Regions from separate parts of the Streptomyces sp. NPDC017448 genome, predicted to be linked through region 1. Evidence: riboswitches for the same ligand, from Rfam matches in the RefSeq annotation. Region 1 holds a riboswitch; the other holds the start of a gene.
What was found. A riboswitch is a leader RNA that binds a small molecule or an ion and turns the genes downstream of it on or off. The one in region 1 is predicted to bind cobalamin.

Region 1 (4,343 bases):
TGGACGAGCGGCACCTCGGCGACGAGGGTGGAGACGGCGGTGGCGTGCACGGCGTGGGTGTGCACCACCGCGGCGGCGTCGGTGGAGCGGTAGACCGCCAGGTGGAGGGGGAGTTCACTGGTCGGCTCCAGCTCCCCGAGGACCCGGCGGCCCTCCGGGTCGACGCCTACCGCGTCGCCGGGTCCGAGCCGGTCGTAGGGCACGCCGCTGGGGGTCACCAGGATCAGGTCGCCGACGCGGGCGGACACGTTGCCCGAGGTGCCGACGACCAGGCCGTCCGCCGCGCTGCGGCGCGCGGTGTCCACGACGTCCCGCCACACGCGGTCCACGGATTCCGGGTGTTGGTGAGTCATGGGGCGAGCGTAGGGGGGAACCCGGGCAACCGGAACGTCGCACGGCACGTGACGGGGATCTCCATCGAGTGCCGAACGGCCGTTCAAAAATCTTCGCCAACAAGCGGCAAAGAGCAGCCCACGCCGCACCCCACGGGCCTCGCTCGGCCTCTCCCGCACACAACCGGAAGCGGCCCACTCCGCTTGGGGTCACCACAACGCCCTGCCCAGTTCATCTTCCGTTCATCCAGGTTGCCTACGTTCTACTAGCCACTGACGTCGAACGATTGCCTGGGTAAATGGAACACATCACGCTGCTGCTTGCGATTGTGGTCGTAACAGCTCTCGTGTTCGATTTCACGAACGGTTTCCACGACACCGCCAACGCGATGGCGACGACCATCTCGACCGGCGCACTGAAACCCAAGACAGCGGTGGCGATGTCCGCCGTTCTCAACCTGATCGGCGCGTTCCTCTCGGTGGAGGTCGCCAAGACGATCTCCGGCGGGATCGTCAATGAGGACGGCCTCAGAACAGAGGTCATCTTCGCGGCGCTCGTCGGCGCCATCCTGTGGAATCTGCTGACCTGGCTGGTCGGCCTGCCCTCCAGCTCCTCCCACGCCCTGTTCGGCGGTCTGATCGGCGCCGCGGTGATGTCGGCCGGCTGGTCCTCGATCAACGGCGGCACCGTCGTCACCAAGGTCCTCCTCCCGGCGATCGCCGCCCCCGTGGTCGCCGGCCTCGCCGCGATGCTGGCCACGCGGCTGACGTACCGGATCAACCGGAACGTCACCGACCCGAACCAGCAGAAGTCCACCGCCAAGGGCTACCGGGCCGGGCAGATCGCCTCCGCGGGTCTCGTCTCGCTCGCCCACGGCACCAACGACGCCCAGAAGACGATGGGCATCATCACTCTCGCCCTGGTCACCAGCGGCGTCCTGGCCCCGGGCTCCAACCCGCCGATGTGGGTCATCGTCTCCGCCGGCGTCGCCATCGCGCTCGGCACCTACCTGGGCGGCTGGCGCATCATCCGCACCATGGGCAGCGGCCTGACCGACCTCAAGCCGCCGCAGGGCTTCGCCGCCCAGACCAGTGCGGCCACCGTCATCCTGGCCTCCTCGCACCTCGGCTTCTCGCTCTCCACCACCCAGTCCTGCTCGGGTGCCGTGATGGGCGCGGGCCTCGGCCGCAAGGGGGGCGTGGTCCGCTGGTCCACCGCCACCCGGATGTTCGTCGCCTGGGGTCTGACGCTGCCGGCCGCGGGGCTGGTCGGCGCCGCCGCCGAGTTCCTGACCAAGCAGGGCACGTGGGGCATCGCCGTCACCGCGCTCCTGCTGATCGGCGGCTCGTTCGCCATCTGGCTGGCCTCGCGCCGCCAGCCGGTCGACCACACCAACGTCAACGACTCGGCCGCGGCCGACGAGCCGCAGGGCGTCGTCACCACCGCCATGGCCGCGGTCCAGCCGCCGCCGGCCGGCGTCCCGGCCGCCGACCTCATGACCACCATCGCGGCCCCGGCATCGGCGCCCGACGACCCGGCCCGGCCGACGGCCACGGTGTAAGGACAGATCCGTATGAAAATCGACTGGGCAGCTCTCGCCTCCGTCTTCGGTGTCAGTCTCGTCGTCACCGTCGCGCTGGTCGGCCTCTTCACCCTGGGCATCGTCGCCCTCTCCAAGCTGTCGGCCACGTCCGGCGGCGGTTCGGCGGCGCTGGCCCGCACCAGCGCCTACGCCTGCTTCGCGGCGTGCGCGGCGGCGGTCGCGTACGGGATCTACCTGATCGTCGCCTGACCCGTACCCCGCCCGCGGGCGCCCCATCGGGCCGGACACACATCTGTGTGTCCGGCCCGATGTGCGTCTGCCCACAGTGGAGCCCCGCAGGTCAACGGCGAGTTGACGGTTGTTCGCGGGGCGTGGTGGACTGCCGGAGCCATTTACGGCGACAGCAGAGGAAGCCGGTGCGAATCCGGCGCGGTCCCGCCACTGTCACCGGGGAGCACTCCCCCACATCGGACGTCACGGCTCGCGGTACGCGGGCTGGAAGGCCGGGGGAACTGCGGATCCGGGAGCCAGGAGACTCTCGTCGCCGTCACGTCGAACCAGGGCGCGGACCCTGAGTGAGGACTACGCCATGCCCGGCCGCCGTGTGCCGCATTCCGTGCCCCCGACTCCGGGCCGAGCCGCCGGAACGCCTCTCCCCGCGGCGGGCTGACCCGTGCGGGCCGATCGCGTCTTCGCGTACGGCGCCGCGGCCGGGCTGATCGCCGACTCCCTGTTCGGCGACCCCCGGCGCGGCCACCCCGTCGCCGGTTTCGGCCGCGCCGCCGCGCGGGTGGAGTCCCTGCTGTGGCGCGACGACCGGGGCCGGGGCGCGCTGCACACCCTCGTCTGCGCCGGAGGCGCCGCGGGGGCCGCCGCGCTGGCCGCGCGCGCCGTGCGCGACCGCCCCGCGCTCGCCGTCGCGCTGACCGCCGCCACCGCCTGGTCCGTCCTCGGCGGTACGTCGCTGGGCCGGGAGGCCCGTGCCGTCGGCGGGGCGCTGGACGCCGGGGACGTGGAGGCGGCCCGGGAGCGGCTGCCGCATCTGTGCGGGCGCGATCCGCAGGCCCTGGACGGCCCGGGGATCGCCCGCGCCGTCGTCGAGTCGGTCGCGGAGAACACCTCGGACGCCGTCGTGGGCGCGCTGGTGTGGGGCGCGATCGGCGGGGTGCCGGGGCTCGTCGCCTTCCGGGCGGTCAACACCCTCGACGCGATGGTCGGCCACCGGTCGCCCCGCTACCGCCGCTACGGCTGGGCCTCGGCCCGCCTGGACGACGTGGCGGGGTGGCCGGGCGCCCGGCTGACGGCCGCGCTGGCCGTGGCGGGCGGCGGGCGGCCCCGGGACGCCGTGCGCGCCTGGAAGGCCGACGCGCACCGCCATCCGAGCCCGAACGCGGGGCCGGTGGAGGCCGCGTTCGCCGGGGCGCTCGGCGTACGGCTCGGCGGGACGCTGGCGTACGCGGGGCGCGTCGAGCACCGCCCCGTGCTGAACGGGGCGGCCGGGCGGGAGGTGCGCGGGGCGGACATCGAGCGCGCGGTGCGGCTGTCTCGCCGGGTCGGCGTGCTGGCCCTCGGCGTCTGCGCGGCGGGCCGGCTGGCGGCGGGGCGCCTTCTCGCGGGGCGGAAGCGGGGACGGGCGTGAACGGTCCGGCGCGGAAGACGGTACGGAACGGGTACGGGCGTGCGCGGCCCGGCGGGGCAACGGGAGCGGGAGCGGGCATGAGCGGTGGACTGCTGGTCGCGGGGACCACATCGGACGCGGGCAAGAGCGTCGTCACGGCGGGCATCTGCCGCTGGCTGGTGCGCCGGGGCGTGAAGGTCGCGCCGTTCAAGGCGCAGAACATGTCGCTGAACTCCTTCGTGACCCGGGAGGGCGCGGAGATCGGCCGGGCCCAGGCGATGCAGGCGCAGGCGGCCCGGGTGGAGCCGACGGCCCTGATGAACCCGGTGCTGCTGAAGCCGGGCGGCGACCGCTCCAGCCAGGTGGTCCTGATGGGCAGGCCGGTCGGCGAGATGAGCGCGCGGGGGTACCACGGGGGCCGCCAGGAGGCGCTGCTCGGCACGGTCACCGACTGCCTGGAGCAGCTCCGGTCGACGTACGACGCGGTGATCTGCGAGGGGGCCGGCTCCCCCGCGGAGATCAACCTCAGGCGCACCGACATCGTGAACATGGGGATCGCCCGGGCGGCGGGCTTCCCGGTGCTGGTGGTCGGGGACATCGACCGGGGCGGGGTCTTCGCCTCGTTCTTCGGGACCACCGCGCTGCTGGGCCCCGAGGACCAGGCGCTGGTCGCGGGCTACCTGGTGAACAAGTTCCGGGGCGACGTCTCGCTGCTGGAACCGGGGCTGGACATGCTGTACGGGCTGACCGGGCGGCGGACGTACGGGGTGCTGCCGTTCGCCCACGGGCTCGGCATCGACGAGGAGGACGGCCTGCGGGTCTCCCTGCGGGGCGCGGTGCGGGAGTCGG
Region 2 (4,343 bases), on a different contig from region 1:
TGCCGTCCCGGATCGGACTGAGATCACTGGCGCCGAAACCGAGGTGCGCGGCGACGGCGGACCACACGTCGGGGACCGAGATCCGGGCGGGTCCGATGGTGACGGCGACCGCGACGGAGAGCAGCAGGAGCAGGATGGAGCCGCCCCACAGCAGCACGGCGAGCGGGGCGCCGGGCCGGCCGCCCTTCCGGAGCGGTCCGCGGGGGGCGGAATCCCCCGCCGGGCCGGGTGGGGCGCTGGGGCGTCCTGCCGGTCCGGGCGGGGCGCCGGGGACTCCGGACGTCCGCTCCCTGCCGCCGGGCGGGTGGTCCTCCACCGCCGGATGGCCGGCGCTCACCCCGCGAGCCCGAAGCCGCGCAGGCCGGCCGCGACGGTCTCCAGCCCCTCGACGGTCCGGATGGTGGGGTTCATGGCCTGTCCGCTGAGCAGCACGTAGCGGTGGTTCCTGACCGCGTCCATGGTCCTGGTGACCGGGTGGGACTCCAGGAACGCGATCTTCTTCTCCGCGCTCTCGGCGGTCTGCGTCGTACGGGTCAGATCGCCGACGACCAGGACGTCGGGGTTGCGGTCGGCGACGGTCTCCCAGCTGATCCGGGGCCATTCCTCGTGCGTGTCGTCGAAGACGTTCTTCGCGCCGAGTTGGTCGGTGATGACGCCGGGGGCGCCGCAGCAACCCGCGAGGTAGGGCGCCTTGGAGTCGGAGAACCAGTAGAGGAGGGACGCGCCGGAGGCGTCGACGCCCTCCTTGGCCTTCGCCACCCGTGCCCGGAGGTCTTCCACCAGCTTCTCGCCGCGCTCGGGGACGGCGAACACCCGGGCCAGCTCGCGCACTTCGTCGTAGACCGTCTCCATCGTCAGCGGCGCGGTCCGGGCGCCGTCGCCACCGCCGCTGTCGTCCTTGGCCGTGCAGTCGGCGGGCGAGACGTAGGTGGGGACGCCGAGCTTCTCGAACTGCTCGCGGGGCGCCACACCGCCCTTGGCGAGGGTGGAGGTGAAGGACGCCGAGAGGAAGTCGGGCTCCTGGTCGAGGACCTTCTCGAAGGAGGGGCGGTTGTCCGATATCCGCTCGACGCCGGCGTTCGCCTTCTCCAGCCCCTTCATGACCGGGTCGGTCCAGGTGGCGGTGGCGGCGAGCCTGTCGGCGAGGCCGAGCGAGAGCAGGATCTCGGTCGAACCCTGGTCGACGGAGACGGCCCGCTCGGGCGGGGCCTGCACGGTGACGGTGCGCCCGCAGTTCTCGAACGTGAGCGGGAATCCGTCGGTGCGGCCGCCCTCGGCGGCCCGGCCGACGCCCGGGCCGCCGCAGGCGGTGAGCGCGAGGAGGCCCGCCGCGAGCAGGGCGGCGGTTCGTATCGGGGCGGGAGCGGCTGTGGGCAGCACGAAGGACCTCGGTGTCTCTGGGCCCTGTCGCGGAGCCCGTCGTACGGTTCCCGCGCCCGGGTACGGGCGCGGGCGCCAGCAGGTCTTCGGACTCGGGTTCGTCCGGACGGGGCGCCTTCCCGGAGCGCGGGTGCGCTCCAGTGGCCGTGGCCCCGCCCGTCCCCCTCACCGCTGCGCGTCAGTTCCGGATTCGCACCGGATTCCCTGACCCCGTCGCTGGGGTTCGACTGGCCCCGGCAAGCTATCACGCACCGTCCCGCGGACCGGTCGCGGTGCGGCGGCCCGGTGCGCGGGGCCGGTGCGGCGTGGGATCGGCCCGCCGCACCGGCCCGGGGAATTCCGCCCGGGCGCCGGAGTCCGTGGTCCACCCGGCCCGGGGCAGGGGTTCCTGGGTCAGGGGGCGGCCTGGAGGGCGATCACCGCGTTCTGGCCGCCGAAGCCGAAGGAGTGGCTGACGGCCCGTCGTACGGGAGTCACGCGCGGGGTCTTGGTGACGCAGTCGATGGCGAACCCGGGCTCGGGGGCGTCCAGGTTCGCGATCGGCGGGATCACCCCGTGCTGGAGGGTGAGGATCGTCAGTCCCGCTTCGATGGCGCCCGCCGCCCCCATGCAGTGGCCCAGTACGCCCTTGGGGGCGGTGACGGGAGGCCGGTGCGGGTAGGCCCGGCCGATGAGCGCGGCCTCGGTGGCGTCGTTGAGAGGGGTGGACGTCCCGTGCGCGTTGACGTGGTCGACGTCCTCGGCCCGCCAGCCCGCGTCGCGCAGGGCGGCGTCCACGGCCGCCCGCGCGACCGCCCCGGAGGGGTGGGGGCTGGTGGGGTGGTGGGCGTCGGTGGTGGCGCCGGTCCCGGCGATCAGCGCGCGCGGGGCGGCACCTCTGGACCGGGCGTCCTCGACCCGTTCCAGGACCATGATGGCGGCGCCCTCGCCCATGACGAGCCCGGCCCGGTCGGCGGCGAAGGGGCGGCAGAGCCGGGCGGGGTCGCCGTCCCGCGGTGCCGCCGCGCCGGAGCGGCCGAAGCCGGTCATGGCGACCGGGAAGACGATCGATTCGGTGGCGCCGGCGACGGCGATGTCGCAGTGGCCCAGCGTCAGCATGTCCCGGGCCACCGAGAGCGCGGTCACCCCGGAGGAACAGGCGGTGCAGGGGGCGAGGCTGGGGCCGGTGGCCTTCATGTCGATGGCGATCTCGGCGGCGGGCATGCTCGGGATGGTCAGCAGGATGCCCGAGGGCGAGGTGGCCTCGGGGCCGCGGCGCTCCAGCGCGACGGCCTGTTCGGTGAGCCCGGCGGATCCTCCGCTGCTGGTGCCGACGACGACGGCGACCCGGGCGCCGTCCCAGTGCGCGGGGTCGAGCCCGGCGTCGGCGACCGCCTCACGGGCGGCCAGGAGGGCGAACTTGACGTACCGGCCCATCCGGAACGCGGACCGGCCGCCGACCGCGTCGTCGAGGTCGATGCCGGAGACCGTGCAGGCGAAGTCGACGGCGCAGCCGTCCAGTCCGGGGACGGTCGCGGCGGGTGAGACGGCGGCGAGGACCCCGTCCCAGGTGGTGTCGGTGGTGTGGCCGACCGGGGTGATCATTCCCAGCCCGGTGACGGCGATGGCGGGTCGCTTCATCGGGTGTTGCTCACCGGCACCGTCGCTTCGGCCGCCGCGCCGCCGACGGCCGCGTCGATGTACGCGGTGATGTCGGCCAGCGTGGCGTCCTTGTAGAGCTTCTCGGAGTCGGCGGTGACGCCCAGGGTCTCCTTGATGATGACGGCGAACTCGGCGACCGCGAGGGAGTCCATCTCCAGGCTGTCCATGGTGGACTCCGGCAGGATCTCGGCGGCGGGCACCTTGAACGTCCCGGTCAGCACCTCGGTGATCTTGGGGTGGATGGTCGTCATGGCGATTCCTCTCATCGGTGTTCCGTGGGTGTGCGGTGTACTGCGGGGGGCGAACGCGTCGGCCCACCGTCCGAAATAACTGGATGAAGATATTCCGGTTACGCCTTCGGGTGAACCGATTCGTCAGCGCTCACCTGCGGCTTCTCGAACCACCGGGCGAGCACGGAAGCGGTCCCCCAGTACGCCAGCAGCACCCCTCGGGTGCCGAGCGCCGCGACCTTCTCCCGCAGAGGGCGCCTCCTGCTGCCGCAGACGGGCCGCCGGAACTCCGCCGCCCGCCCCCGGGCCCCCGCCCTGCGTCCCCGGTGCCAGGGGCCTTCGGGGTCGTCGTAGACGTCCGTGTACCGGGGCCCCGCGATCGGCCAGTCCGACATCAGCCGCTCGGGAAGCGCGAAGGTCGCCACCAGCGAGGGGGTGTGTTCGGCGACGGTGGCGACCGCCTCCTCCACCGCGTCGGGCAGGGAGGCGACCTGGTCGGCGGTCAGCCGTCCGGCGGCGAGCAGGTCGCCGCTGTTGCGGTCGATCCACCGGAGGGCGAAGAGCCGGCGCAGCTCGGCGAGGCGTGCGCGCGCCTCGCCCCCGGGGAGCCGGGCCACGGCCTCGGCGTACGCCTCGTCAGCCTGACGGTAGGCGTGGGCCTCGACGCCGCGCAGCGCGGCCGGGGAGGCGGCGTTCCAGCGGCCGAGCGGATCGCCGGGCGGGGCGGAGCTCATCCGCGCGCGGGCACGGGCGAACCAGAGGGCCTCGACGGCCCCGAAGAGGCGGCCGAGGAAGGCGGGGTCGCCCAGATCGCCGGGCCCCTCCCCCTCGGCGGCCTCCTCTTCGGTGGCGCTGAAGAGCATCTCGGCGGCGGCCTTGGCGTGCACGGCGAGGTTGTCGCCCTCGGCGGTGATGGCGCCCTCGATGCCGGTGAACAGCTCGGTCATCCCGTTGTTCTCCAACAGCCCCTGGGCGCCGCACCGTTCGCGGCACTCGACGATGACGTCACGGGCCTGCCAGGTGATCCACCCCTTGGCGACGGCGACCAGGCGTTCGGCGTCGTCCCGGTCGGACTCCGGGGCCGACTCCCAG

Region 2: another riboswitch for cobalamin. It lies ahead of ACH4K1_RS24195 (ABC transporter substrate-binding protein); the one in region 1 lies ahead of ACH4K1_RS30175 (cobalamin biosynthesis protein).

What each region holds. Positions count from the first base shown of each region.
Region 1 is NZ_JBIRLM010000026.1:51,866-56,208, forward strand. It holds gene ACH4K1_RS30160 (class II aldolase/adducin family protein) at 1-353, opposite strand, end outside; gene ACH4K1_RS30165 (anion permease) at 632-1,894, shown strand; gene ACH4K1_RS30170 (hypothetical protein) at 1,907-2,125, shown strand; cobalamin riboswitch at 2,282-2,414, shown strand; gene ACH4K1_RS30175 (cobalamin biosynthesis protein) at 2,550-3,515, shown strand; gene ACH4K1_RS30180 (cobyric acid synthase) at 3,593-4,343, shown strand, end outside.
Region 2 is NZ_JBIRLM010000016.1:77,340-81,682, reverse strand. It holds gene ACH4K1_RS24200 (FecCD family ABC transporter permease) at 1-157, opposite strand, end outside; gene ACH4K1_RS24195 (ABC transporter substrate-binding protein) at 334-1,380, opposite strand; cobalamin riboswitch at 1,440-1,627, opposite strand; gene ACH4K1_RS24190 (beta-ketoacyl-[acyl-carrier-protein] synthase family protein) at 1,774-3,000, opposite strand; gene ACH4K1_RS24185 (acyl carrier protein) at 2,997-3,272, opposite strand; gene ACH4K1_RS24180 (acyl-CoA dehydrogenase) at 3,371-4,343, opposite strand, start outside.